3 regions of the Paenibacillus sp. 2TAB23 genome follow, and region 1 is predicted to be linked to each of the others. Evidence: riboswitches for the same ligand, from Rfam matches in the RefSeq annotation. Region 1 holds a riboswitch; each other region holds the start of a gene.
The links. Region 1 has a riboswitch for cyclic di-GMP ahead of AB4Z29_RS14305 (EAL domain-containing protein). Riboswitches for the same ligand answer to the same signal wherever they lie in the genome.

Region 1 (4,622 bases):
GTCTAGCGACACCTTTATGTTTCTTTTTCTCAGCTCCAGCAGAAGATCCGTCACGACCTTCTCGTTGCTTATAAATGAGCTCTCCGTAATTTCAATCTCCAGCCTATCCGGCGACAGGCCGGATTCTTCTACAATCTGGTCGATTGTTTGCAATATATTATGCCTCAGCAGCTGCTGTACGGAAAAATTAACAGACACCGTTATCGGCGGAAGGCCCATGCGCTGCCAGCGTTTATTCTGCATGCACGCCTCGCGCAGCACCCACTCCCCGATCGGTACGATTAGCCCTGTCTCCTCGGCAATGGGAATAAACTCAGCCGGCGATACTAAGCCCCAATCCGGGTGGTTCCATCGCAGTAACGCCTCAACCCCGACGATCTGCATCGTTTGCGCATGAACGCGGGGCATATAATCCAGAAACAGCTCCCCCTTATCCAGCGCTTTGCGCAAATCATTGCTTAGCGAGAATAGCTTGAAGGATTGGACATTCAAAGAGGAGGAGTAAAACTGCGACTGATCCCTCCCCCTTGATTTGGCAAAATAAAGCGCAGCGTCCGCGTTTTTCATTAAATCTTCCACGGAGGAACCGTCAAATGGCGACTGGCTGATGCCAATGCTAGCGGTAACGTTAAGCTCATAGTTCTCAACGAAAAAAGGCTCCTTGATGAGTTGAATAATTTGGTCAGCCCTATTCGATAAATCAACCTGCTGCTGCACATTTGAAATAATTAACGCGAACTCATCGCCGCCGAGCCGGAATGCTTCTTGCTCGCATCCGCTTATTCGGCTCAGCCTCTTTGCGATTTGCTTAAGCAATGAATCGCCAATCGAATGCCCCAGCGTATCGTTCACATATTTAAAGCGATCCAGATCGATGAGCATGATGGCCAGCTTTTGCTTGAAATATTCGCTTACCCGGAGCTGCTTGTCCAGCTTCTCTTCGAATTTCCGGCGATTCGGCAGCTCTGTCAAATAGTCATGATAAGCTAAAAATTGGTTCAGCTCTTCCGCCTTGTTCCGATCCGTGACGTCCAGGACGATGCCGACGACCGCTTTTTCCTCCGAATGGGACACACGGTTATAATGCACCTCGCAGTCTATAACGGTTCCGTCCTTCTTTAGCGCCCGGTGCCGAAAGTTTGCAATGGATTGTCCTTCAGCAAGCTGCATGACTCTGCTGATCACAGATTCACGCTCATCCGGATGAATCACCTTTTCCACCTCAAGGCCGACTAAAGTGTCATATCCCAGCATCTGGTTCAGCTGTTCGTTCGCATACGCAAAGCTAACCTCATGCGCAACAAAGATGCCTACAATGGACTGCTCCAGTATACTCTGATACTTAAGCTCTGCGTCAGACAACGATCTTTCAATTACTTTTTTTTGCGTTATATCCTTAGCTATGCCATAAATGCCGATCAGCTCTCCGTCGACGATTATCGGAATATTCGTCACATTTACTTCGATTAATTCACCCTTTTCGGTTATGCCGGTTGTATCGTAGTTTTGGGGAGTAAGCGTTCTCATCGTTTCCTCGAAATGCCAAATCGTCTTCTCCAGACTGCTCGCTTCCACGAAACGGTGGAACCCCCCCTGTAGAACCTCAGCTCTCGAACAATTGAACATGAGCTCAAGAGCGCCGTTGCAGGACAGGAACTGTCCCTTTAAATCAAATGAAAATATCGCATCCGGATTGTTATCGAATATAGACTTATAATACTGCTTCTCCACGTTCAGCTCATGCTGCAGCTTCATATTATCTGTTACATCCTGAATGGTTCCTACTGTTAATTTAAGGTCCTGGGCTTCATCCCCTATGAATGTAAGCGTCTCAATAATATGCCGTACCTCGCCGCTAGGTCGAATGATGCGGTACTCTTGAACGCTCTCTGTCTTTGTATCAAACGCTTCATAGAGGGTTCGTTCCACGCGCTCCCGATCCTCCGGATACACCCGCTTAAAAAAATCTTCCTGCGTCATTGAAAATTCGCTATCCAACCCGAATATGTCAAACATAAAGCTCGACCATGATGCCTGTTTGCTGGCATGGTCGTACTCCCAGTATCCTAGATTCGCTGCTTTTTGAACGGCATCAAAGCTGCTGCTGCTATTAAATCGTATGATAGTGAATGCCATAGCTAAATATCCCTTCCTATGTATAACGTTTGCGGTAACCTGATGTGCAGGAAGAGGATTTATTCATATAATCGCTATTCCCTTTGGCAACCCAGCCACCTTTGGACATTTCCTTTAGGTCTGTTGGCTTTGCGTCATTGCCTTTCAGCAACTTTGCTATTATCTAGGACTTTCTACTTATATGATTATTTCATACAAATCCGATATATGCCATATCAATTAGGCATAAATATTTATGATTCCATAAGGTGAAACGACTATCGCCGTCTATTCGCGGCGCGGCGCGTTTCATTGCGAGAAATATAGAGTAGGCAGCCTAAGGATATCCTTTCCTATATTTTAAAAAAACCTCCCTTGATTGGGAGGCTCATCACGTTATAGACGCGGATCGATTTCCTTTTCTTTCGCTACCTCGAACAAGAGATTGGCGACTGCAGCCCGGTACGGCTCATGGTCTGGCGCGATGTCTGAGAAGGGAACAGCCAGCATGCGCTGTCCAAGCCGGTACTCATTCAAAGAAGTGCGAAGCTTCATCGCAATGCTCTTCTGTTTAATCAGCTTGCTGTATTTATGAGGGAAGCGATAATCATAGCCGTAGATGATCGACATATAGTCTTTATTGCGTACCTTCATATAAGGGACCGTATAAGGGATCGGAAGCTCCGGCTTAATGACGACGCCCTCCATATGACTCTCAACCGTCAACGTGCGGAAATATTGGTCAGCCTGCTCGTAGCAGTCCGGATCGGCCAGCGTAATCGAAATGTATGGATCGTCCGAGAGGAACCGGTACATCTCTGAGATAGGCCAGTCCGGAAGCGTCTCGCTGCCGTCTGCATGGATGAATTTGAGCACGGCAAACGGTTTGTATTCAAGCTCGCCACTCTCCGCATACAGCTCCAGCTGTTTCTTGTAAGTTTCGTGGGCGCTCAGATGCTCGTCCAGCGGAACATACTTCTCCAACATCTCATGAACGTGCTTGTAGTTCTGATAGACGTGCAGCCCGTACTTCTCATTTAGCGCCGCTTTGGCGAGATGGTGCTGATCCTTCTCGAAGCCGCTTTCTTTGTAGTCGGAAGCCAGCTTTGTGAATGCTTCCTCGAAGCCATTCGCCTTTAAGAAGGAGAGCTCGGTCTCAAGCGCTTTCTCAATCGGTTTGAATTGCTTCTCGATGAGCCCTTCGCCGAGCGCTTGCCAAGGCAGCAGCTCACCATCCAGCAGCAGCAGCGTGATCTCGTTCTCCATCATATAGCTTCCGAATCGCTCAAGCAGCTTGCCATATACCGCCGCCAAGTCCAGCTTGCTTATTTTGTAGCCATTTCGGCTCACTGCATAGCAATGCTCGGTATCCGCATGCAGATAGATATTGCAGCGTGATCCCATATACTTCGGCTGCAGAACAACTTCTTGGGCACCCCGCTCCTTGAAATAATCCAAGCCCTTGCGCAGCGACTCGAGCTCCTGAGCGGCTTCATCCTTGTCGGCTGGCGCCATAGTTCCGGATATAAAGTTGATTTTGTTGCCGGAGCAATAGGTCAGCCTGCGAACCTCCTCCTCGCCGAGCTCGTGCAGAGAAACTTTGCGGTCCTCCTTAAAGAGCGTCGGCAGCTCATCCATCATACTGGAATGGGCAGATTTCTGTGATTTGAAATAAGGCTTCCCAGAAAACGTAACCGATGTAAGCTGGTTCCCGTGTACCGCTCCGGAATCGAGGTGGATTTTGTTTTTTAGCCGGAACGTATTTTTGGCTGCGATATGTCCAAAAACATGATAAGGCTGGTTAGCCGCCGCGTCGCGCTTCAGGAAATGAAGCTGCTCCTCAAGCGGCGCAGAACGGTCGATCCGAAAGTTCCGCTGATGCCTGACGGAGTTCGCATCCAGCTTCCCAATGTATTTGTTCTCGCATGGCGCATGCGTTACATAGTAGGAAGGGCCGTTTATGCCTATCATTCGATAAAAGGGCTGCGACAGCGCTGTAAGCTCATTAAATCGCGCGAGCAGCTGTTCATCAGCCTTCAGCACCTCGGTAGAGTCGAAGTACGCGTGCAGCAGCTCCTCCTCGACTCCCTTTATTTCGCCACGCAAATACTTGTATACAAAATTCTCGTGGTTGCCCATTACGAACAGAAACCGTTCTTTGTTCACATATAGGAAATCGATGATTGCTCTCGTTTGGTTCCCTTTGTCAATCCAGTCGCCGACCAGCAGTATTTTCGTTCCGCCTGCTCTTCCCGTTTCAATTAAACGGTCCCCGTCATATTGAAAGCCGTAGCTTATAAGCAGCGCTTTCAGCTCATCCACGCATTCGTGGACATCGCCTACGATAATCATTTTTTGATCAAGAGGGAGAATCGTGGACAAATAGTCATTCGTGTCCTCGATTACAACCTTATAATCCGCATTCGCAGTGCCTTCGCCTGGAAGAAAGAAGTCCTTGGCGCGAACCTTATGAATTCGGGCGTACTTCTCCCGTGACAGCGAACCGA
Region 2 (4,622 bases), on a different contig from region 1:
GGATTAGGAGCGGCTCCGCTTTGGGCTTGCTTTTGCAAGCCGCTGTTTGCATACTGTTTGCATTCTGTTTGCATTCTGTTTGCATTCTGTTTGCATTCTGTTTGCATTCTGTTTCCGACTATGTATCTGCTCTCTGCCACTCCTTCATTTCGGCGCATGGCATGCTTATCCTTCTTTTCCAGCACAAAGAAGCAGGCAGAGTCCCCTTGCTCGAGCTCTGCCTGCTTTATACGGCCTGTCCTGACGATTAAATCTCTAACTGGTTGGCAGCCACAAGCTGGTTATACCAATGATAGCTTGCCTTTGGCGTTCTCTCCAGCGTCTCGAAGTTGACATGAACAAGCCCGAATGGCTTGGAATAACCAAAGGCCCATTCGAAGTTGTCCATCAATGACCACACCATGTAACCTTTGACGGGAACGCCAGACTCAATTGCGCGGTGCAGAGCCATAATGTGATCGCGTAGGAAGCTGATTCTCGCTTCGTCATTGATTTTCCCATCTTGCAGTTCTGCCTCATAGCAAGCGCCATTCTCAGTAATATAGATTGGAATTTGACCATAGGTTTCATTGATCCAAGTCAGCACATGGTAGAACCCGTCAGCATATATGTTCCAGTCAAAATCGGTTTTGGCAAAGCTTGAACTGATTTCTTCGCTGTCATACAAATCATTGCCTGCCGCATGACGAATCAAGCTGCCCGTATAATAATTGATGCCTAAGAAATCGATAGGCTGCGAAATAATAGCCATATCCCCAGGTTCAACCTTCACCTTGAAGCCCTTGCTCTCATACCAATCCGTCAATAGCTTCGGGTACTCCCCCTTCAACACAGGTGAAAGAAACCATTCATTGAAAGAACCGTTGCGTAGCTGAGCAGCCTTCACATCCTCTGGGGAAGAACTGTAGGCCGTTCTCCATTCCGTATTCGGCGCGTAACCAATCTCGCCTTCGATGCCAAGCTCACGGAATCGCTTAACGGTTAAGCCGTGTGCGACTAGAATATGGTGAGCGACATCAAGGGCAGCCTGCATATCCTGCTTGCCTGGCGCATGCGCACCTAGGTAGTTGGATAATATGGAAATACACCAAGGCTCGTTAAGCGTAATCCATCTTTTTACCTTGCCGTTAAATTTACGGAATACCGTTTCTGCATATTGGACAAAAGCATCCATTGTCGCGCGGTTTTCCCATCCGCCCTCATCCTGAAGCGTCTGAGGCAAATCCCAGTGGTATAGCGTTACAAATGGTTCAATGCCATTCGCAATAAGCTTGTCGATCAGCTCCTCGTAGTAATCAAGGCCTGTCGGATTAACAGCTCCTCTGCCTTGAGGGATAACGCGCGGCCAAGCTATCGAGAACCGATAGACAGAAACGCCAAGCTCCTTCAGCAGTCGGATGTCATCATCTACGCGGTGATAACTGTCGCATGCCACATCGCCGTTGTCTCCATTAAGCACCTTGCCCGGTGTTTTCGCGAACGTGTCCCATATGCTGGCACTCCGTCCATCCTCATCAAACGCGCCTTCGATTTGGTACGCAGCAGTTGCCGTTCCCCATTTAAAATCTTTTGGAAATTGTACAGTCGTCATTCTCCACTACCTCCAGCTGTTTTCTATCTATCATAGCGGTACAACGGTTTATTATACTGCTCGTACAATGACTATCCTAACGCCCTTGTGACTTTTTTATGACAAACCGATAGGCCATCTAACGTCAAGCTTGAAAAAAAAGAACGCTTCAGCATATCGCTGAAGCGCCTGTGATTGATATGTCCTTCCTTTTAAAGCTTGAATACAGAAGCCTTTTCTTTCAGCTCATGCGAGGAGCCGGTCAGCTTCTCTGCAAGACTGCGAAGCTCATCAGAAATATCGTTTTGCTTCACGGACAGCTCGCTCATATGCTCCATTTTCCCATTTACGTCCGTGGATGTGTTCAGCAGCTTGTCAACAGCAGATACGATATGCGTCATTCCTGCTGTTATCTCGCTTATTGCCGTTGAAATCTCGCTCATCTGGTCAGACAATACGCTGCTTTGCGATTCCAAAGCTTGGAACGTGCCGCTTGCCGTCTCCGATGCTTGTCTTGTCGACTGAATGACATTCGCAAAGCTTCCGATCGTTCTGCTGCTAGAGGCAACATCGCTTTGGATAAGTGTCAATTCCTTTGTAATTTGCTTGGATATGGTATCCGTCTGGCTTGACAGCTTCCTAATTTCCTCCGCCACAACTGCAAAGCCGCGTCCGTGCTCCCCAGCTCTTGCGGATTCTATAGATGCGTTAAGCGACAACAGATTCGTCTGCGTATTCAAATCCTGAATGCCGTTCAAAAACTTGGAAACATTGTTGTATCGGCCATTCATCGCTTCAAAAGCCTCCGTCAGCTTCGCGAATTGCTCAACGGTTTCGTTAACCATGACGACAACGCCTGCCATTTGCTGGGAGCCGCTCTGGGACGACTGCTTCATTTGACGCATGTCATTGTTTATGTACTCGCTGGAAGCAGCGATTTGCTGGGAGCTTGCGGATATTTGCTCCGTTACCGCCGAAATTGAAGAAGCATCATCATATTGCGACAGCAGTGCTTCACGACCCAGGTCAACCTGGCCTTTCACATCCTCGGAAGCTTGGCGGTTGCTTCCAATCATCGTATCCATGTTGCGCGATACGTGAAGAACAGACTCGCTGACGTTAAGCGTGGCCTTAATCGTGTCTCTTAAATTGTCGCCCATTGCGGCTAGCGCCTGATCAATTTCACCGAATTCATCAGAGCGGGCCAGCTTCTCCTGACTCGTGAAATCATTGCTGCCATATGCGCGGATGCGCCTTGTAATGCCGGTAAGGCCCGTTTTAATCGATTGCGTAACGCCGTAAATCATAATAGCTGGCAATACAGCAAGCAGAATGACATTAATAAGCACGATGATATTAGCGCTCGATACATCACGATTCAGATTGTTTTGGGTCGTTTCTGCGTCATGAGTTAGCCGCTCATGCATGGTATCGTTCGAATAGCTGAGTATTACAGTGTATACGCTGATTAGATTGCTGATGCGCAAGGACTTCTCTTCAGCTGTTAAACCCGATACATCGGTATTGGTTTGATTGAGATTATCAAGTGCGAGGCGAAGAACGCCTATCTGATTGGCATAAAGCTGTCCGCCTTCTTTGGCGGGAGGATATTTCTTGTCCATTTCGATCAGCTGCTTGTCAAGCTCATCGATATTGGCAGGGAGGGTTTCCAAATCTTTCATAATTGCTGAAGCATCGCTCTTCCCATTCTCGATCGCATCCACCATAAGCAGCATGGCTTTCAGCAATTTGTTGGAAATACCTTGATAGTTCCGTTCAGCACGTGATAAATGATCCGAATCTTCAACTGATCCTGCAACTGATACATTCTGAACATAAATAAATGCGCCTGCTCCTAAATTAAACAGTGTGATGATTGCCGTAATAAGAAATAACTTGGTCGTAATTTTCCTCATGTTCATTTTCTTCGACAGTATGCTCGCTCTCTTCAACCAATCCTTCAACACCATTCCAATTTCTCTCCTCTGTCCCTCTGAAAAAACAAAAAAGCTATCCAGCCACAGGAGGCGGACAGCTTCTTAGCTCTATATCCTTCCGGCGGTCTGGCGACCTTAGCACAAGTGCTTTAGGCCCATAACTTTGCGTCCTAGCCTTTCGGCAAGTTTGCCATTTTCAGATTGTCTATGTTTGTATTTACAACATAATCCAGTATAGGACAATAAAGAGTTTCTGTATATCCCTATAGAACTATTTTATTCGGGACTTAGAAACAAAGTCGCATTGCAATAACGCCTGGAGAGGGAATGAAAGTAGGACGTTTGTATGGATATGACAGCAATGAGCAAAATATTGCGCACAGCTTCCCATTGATTGTCCGTTAAATTAGGTAATTGGTTCGCGAACTGATTGGCTGACGAGCGAATGGCTTCCTCAGTCAAAATATCTTGATGCGGATTTTCCTTCAAATGTCCGGAAATATCGAGCAGCTGATCATTGTTTGCATCCAGTTCTTCAAACATACTCGTATACGATGCATATAATTGAATAGGACCGACCAAATCGGCCTTCTCATCCTCTGGTTTTTTAAAAACGATCTCAAATAGCTTGCGTATGGATTCAAAATCAAGATTTGACTTTAAATCATCAATAATGAACAATAACGCAGCCTGATTGAGCGAATATTTTTTACCCGCCTTCGGGCAATCGAAATAAGGCTTAAAATCGCGCTTTACCCAATTTTGCATGGACGTTATCGACAGATTTGAATATTCGATCAGCTGACCGAGCGCAGCAATTTCATGTAGCGAGAAACCTTTGAGCTCATTGCCTTTAATCAGCTTCTCAATAATCGGAGGCAGCAGTGTTGACAGAAATGCCGGCAATCCTGCACCCTTCTCCAAATCGTATTGATGCGTTTTGGTCCATGCGGCTTGCAATACCTGCAGCGGCTTCTGATTATGCTTCCCGTCTAGCGCAAGCAGCAAGCAAGCCATCTCTTTTCGAGTAAGCGTAAAGGACTCCATTTTCCTTCCTCCTCGCGCTTTCGTCATATGTACCTTTTGTTACAAGTTCATATGAACTCATCATATGC
Region 3 (4,622 bases), on a different contig from region 1:
ATTGCCCTTGATGCGGGAAGCACGACGCTTGAGATGGCCAAGAAGCTCCCGAATGTGCCCGTTACCGTGCTGACGAATGACCTGCTTATTATCCGCGAGCTGACCTTAAAGGATCAGGTGAGATTGGTCATTCCCGGCGGCTACCGTCACAACAATCTGCTGATCGGAGCGGAGTCCCAGGAATGGATTAAAAGGCTCAATGTTCATAAGCTGTTTCTTTCGACGACAGGCATTCATCTGGAATATGGCTTGACGATATTTACAGAGGAATTGTCAAAGCTGAAGAAGCTGTACATGGACAATGCGAAGACCGTTTATTGCCTGGCTGACCATAGCAAATTCGATAAAGGCGCCTTGATAACATTTGCTGGCCTAGGCGAGATTGATTGCATCATCACAGATGAGGGGATCTCGCCCGAGGTTGCAGCCAAATATGAGGCCCTTCAGATACAAATGATGAAGGCGCCGCTTCCAGAGAGCGGAAAGCGTGCAAAAGGGAGGACATGAACCGATGGGTTTGTTTGATTTGAGCGGAAAAACGGCAGTCGTTACGGGAGCGGGACGCGGCCTCGGAGCAGCTATTGCACTTGGATTGGCGGAGGCAGGCGCTGACGTAGCGCTTGTGACTAACAGCACGCCTGCCGACAAAGCGGCGGAAGCAATTAGAGCTTTGGGGCGGAAAGCGATTACGATTCAGGCGGATATTTCTGACCGTACCAAGCTTGCTGGCATTATTGAGCGGACAGTGGACGAGCTGGGCAGAATCGATATCCTAGTGAATAACGCTGGCATTATTCGCCGGACGCCTGCTGCGGAGCACAGCTATGAGGATTGGCAGGCGGTACTCGACGTCAATTTAAATTCGGTATTTGTTTTATCGCAGCTTGCTGGAAAAAAAATGATCGAGCAAGGCTCCGGCAAAATCATTAATATCGCTTCGATGCTGTCCTATCAAGGCGGCATTAATGTGCCTGGCTATACATCAAGCAAGCATGCGGTAGCAGGGCTAACGAAGGCGCTGGCGAGCGAGTGGGCGAGCAAGGGCTTGCAGGTTAACGCAATCGCCCCAGGCTACATGAGCACGGATAACACCGAGGCGCTTCGCGAAGACCCGGTTCGCAGCGCTCAAATCCTGCAGCGTATTCCGGCTGGACGCTGGGGTACTTCAGAGGATTTAATCGGTCCAGCAGTATTTCTAGCGTCAGCGGCATCCGATTATATGAACGGCCATGTTCTAGCGGTGGATGGCGGATGGCTGGTTAGATAAGCTAAGCGTTAATAATAAGGCTCTCCCTACGGCAACTATAGGCCCACAATCTTTTGAAGGTGGCAGGCATCCGCCTAGCTACCTTTCTGCAAAAGCATTCGCACAAAAAAAGTTGGACGGAAAACATTGCGTTTTTCCGTCCAACTTTTTATTTTGGGGACGTATTGGACAGCCCCTTGTTTATCAAACAATTACAACATAATTACGTACTAGTCCGCTATATTGACGAGGTTGTCTTTAACGTGATAAATGACATAGTTATGATTCCATTGCCGCATGGTAACGATGGTTGATTCATTTCCCTTTTCAAAAAAATAATTAGCGCCTTCTTGCCTGACATAGGTCCAGCCCTTGCTACTCATTCGTTCTTTAAGAAGAAGCCCAACGGAACGATCCTCCGTTAAATAATTCCCTTTCTCGTCCATCAAGACTATTTGCTTATCTGTTGTGCCTAAAGTGTACATGAGCTTAATTTTATGGAATCCAATATTATTGATATAGGCAGCAGCGAATATAACGATAAGTACAACGATTCCAATAATTCCGAATACCGCGACTTTCCAAGGTCTCCTCAAAATCATATAAAATCAACTCCCATACAATATTGTGAAGGATTGGCGATTAGTGCGAAAGATACTATAGAATCAAATTTCGTTAAGTGTGCTATACGATCCGGCCATATAGATTTGGATGATGTTTTGTGGCGGGACAAAAGCGTCTCCATTCTCCATTTAAAAATGATACATCCTCTTGCACCGTATCCCATGACATGCAATCCGATAGCCTTCGAAGCGCCCTATTCAGCAAGCCATGCACGTTCATTTCCTCAATCTCTTCAGGAAATTTCTCTGCCACTTTTTCCCATGCCGTTTCGGATTCCATTTTTATTCCCGATCTTATCTTTGAGCTTAACTTAATGACATTGGATAATACTCTTCTTTTTTATGCGCTTTTTTATCGGTATACATATGTTTTTTTTGAAAATAAATAGACGGATCCGACTGAAAATACGTCAAAAAGCCGTATATTATCCTATCAATTGTGACGAAAAGATAAATTCTTGGCAAAATGGCTATTACTTTAGACTTATATATTTAAAAACATATTGATCTTAGAAATATGAAATAGTAGAATGTTCCTAGTAGCTGTAAATGATTTCTAATTAAAGTACAAATTCCTCCAAATTTCATACGGGCAAATCCATCGAAAGATGGTGGCGCAAAGCTATAGGGACTACTTCTTAAAAAGAAATGTCAGCCAGTTGCGAAGTATTAAGCAAAGGCATACCTATGAGAAAATATAGGTATGCCTTTTTTTATTCAGAGAGATAAATTCAAATGGTGGAGAGAGGTCATAACGTTATGCATAATCAATCAGATATTCGTCGTTTATTTCCAAGTGATGATGGCAACGCAGCTCAACGGAATCAAATGTTGGAATTAATGGGGCAGATCGTGAATGGCGTCGATGAGCTTAAAGATCCGAATTCCGTGTTCCTGAAGGGGGAAAAAGATAGAGGTCCGCTATTTTACAAGGAGCTGGCGGATGTTAGCCGAATTCCCCATAACGGAAGCCCGCTGGAAGAGGTTAACAAAGAGCTTCTTTCCTTGCTGCACGCACATCCTTATCATACCAAATATTTTCTAACCAATATTTTGCCTATGGCCAGTACCCCGGGCATACTCGGCATGCTTGCCGCATTTATGGTGAATGGCAATAATTTATGGGATGTGTATGGGCCGGCAGGCGCAGAAGCCGAAGTTAAGGTTGTTGCGATGATGTCGGATCTTGTCGGATATCAAACGGCAGAAAGCGGTGGATATACAACTTGGGGCGGCCAAGGCGCCATATTTACAGGCCTCAGGCTGGCGATTAATAAAGCAAGCTCATCAGCCGCGAAGTCCGGAGTGCCTCAGAACTTATATGCCTTCTGCTCGGAGGCCGCACATTACAGCCTTTATAAGTCGATGGAAGCAACGGGCCTCGGAAGCGATCACTTAGTCAAAATCCGTACGCATGAAGACAGCTCTATGGATATTGATGATTTGAAAGCGAAAATGGAACAGGTTATTGCGAAAGGCGGCATTCCGATATATGTCGTTGCAACTACGGGCACGACAGATGCAATGGGGATCGATAGCCTTGATGAAGTGTATAGAATGACAGAACGTTTAGCACAGGAGCACCGAATAAATCGGCCTCACATTCATGCCGACTCGGCTCTAGGCGGATTCTTCGCTTTCTTCAACAGCTATGATTTTGCTAATAATCCTTTGGGCATTGAAGGAGAAGCGCTCGCGGCTCTCAAAACCATTCAAGCCAAAATGATCCATTTGAACAAAGCGGATTCGCTTTGCTTCGACTTTCAAAAGCTCGGACAAACCCCTTATTCAACGAGCTTGTTTTTAGTGAAAAATGCTTCTGATTTAAAGCTTCTGGATTTGGATCCAGACGAGACACCTTATGTTGGACACCGAGGATATGGGCAATATCATACGAGTTACACGTTGGAATGCTCAAGAATGGGAAGCTCCATTAGCATATACAGCGCTTTGCTCGCGTTTGGCATTGAAGGCTATCAAAAGCTGCTGGCTCAATTCGTTGAAGTAAATGTCGCTTTCCGAAAAGCGCTGAAGCTGGAAATACCGGAAGCCATTATTGTAAATCCGCTTAATCCGGGCATCATCACCTTATTCCGGTTATATTCGGATGGGCAGAACGGTTATCCAAAAGAATATGCCGGTGCTTGCAGCTATGAGGAAGTAGACAGGGAAAACAAATTAAATGAAATTTTATTTGAGATTCTGGGAAGAGACCGGAGCGAAATGTTCTTCGGCGATACCAAAAAGCATCTTTACGTACAAACGACAGATGCTAAGCGAATTGCGCTGTATGCCAGCAAGCTGTTCGTTATTTCACCGTATACGCAGGTATCTGATGTTCATTCCATCGTCCAATATTTAAAAGGAAAAATCGAAGAAACCTATTCAGAATATAATCGAATGAATAAAAGGGAGTTCACTCATGAAGAAGTCTATACTTAATTTCAATTGGTATAAGGAGCATCTAGCTGTAAAAATCGCATTAAGCATACTGCTCTTGCAGGTTATCACTTGTGTAGCCTTTGCTGTTTCCAGTTACATGTCCCAGCAGAATCTTTCGGAGAAATTGCTGGAACAATTCGATAAGCGCTTGATTACCGATATTCAAATTGCGAGCAATGCCTTAGCTTCAATTCCTGGCTCAGGAAAGCAGCTGGCTGGAACGGAAGATCCGAATTATGCGTTAATCAAAACAGAGCTTGAGAAGCTGCAAGAGATTCATAGTCTTGAGAATATTTACATTCTATCGAATA

Region 2: another riboswitch for cyclic di-GMP. It lies ahead of AB4Z29_RS13170 (methyl-accepting chemotaxis protein); the one in region 1 lies ahead of AB4Z29_RS14305 (EAL domain-containing protein).
Region 3: another riboswitch for cyclic di-GMP. It lies ahead of AB4Z29_RS01360 (pyridoxal phosphate-dependent decarboxylase family protein); the one in region 1 lies ahead of AB4Z29_RS14305 (EAL domain-containing protein).

Annotation. Positions count from the first base shown of each region.
Region 1 covers NZ_JBFRGD010000008.1:249,304-253,925, forward strand. Annotated here, with positions in the region: gene AB4Z29_RS14305 (EAL domain-containing protein) at 1-2,136, opposite strand, end outside; cyclic di-GMP riboswitch class I at 2,219-2,304, opposite strand; gene AB4Z29_RS14310 (metallophosphoesterase) at 2,512-4,622, opposite strand, start outside.
Region 2 covers NZ_JBFRGD010000007.1:256,166-260,787, reverse strand. Annotated here, with positions in the region: gene AB4Z29_RS13175 (GH1 family beta-glucosidase) at 248-1,591, opposite strand; gene AB4Z29_RS13170 (methyl-accepting chemotaxis protein) at 1,783-3,540, opposite strand; cyclic di-GMP riboswitch class I at 3,625-3,709, opposite strand; gene AB4Z29_RS13165 (DUF1836 domain-containing protein) at 3,784-4,554, opposite strand.
Region 3 covers NZ_JBFRGD010000001.1:307,987-312,608, reverse strand. Annotated here, with positions in the region: gene AB4Z29_RS01375 (DeoR/GlpR family DNA-binding transcription regulator) at 1-507, shown strand, start outside; gene kduD (2-dehydro-3-deoxy-D-gluconate 5-dehydrogenase KduD) at 512-1,267, shown strand; gene AB4Z29_RS01365 (hypothetical protein) at 1,477-1,848, opposite strand; cyclic di-GMP riboswitch class I at 2,451-2,536, shown strand; gene AB4Z29_RS01360 (pyridoxal phosphate-dependent decarboxylase family protein) at 2,629-4,311, shown strand; gene AB4Z29_RS01355 (methyl-accepting chemotaxis protein) at 4,292-4,622, shown strand, end outside.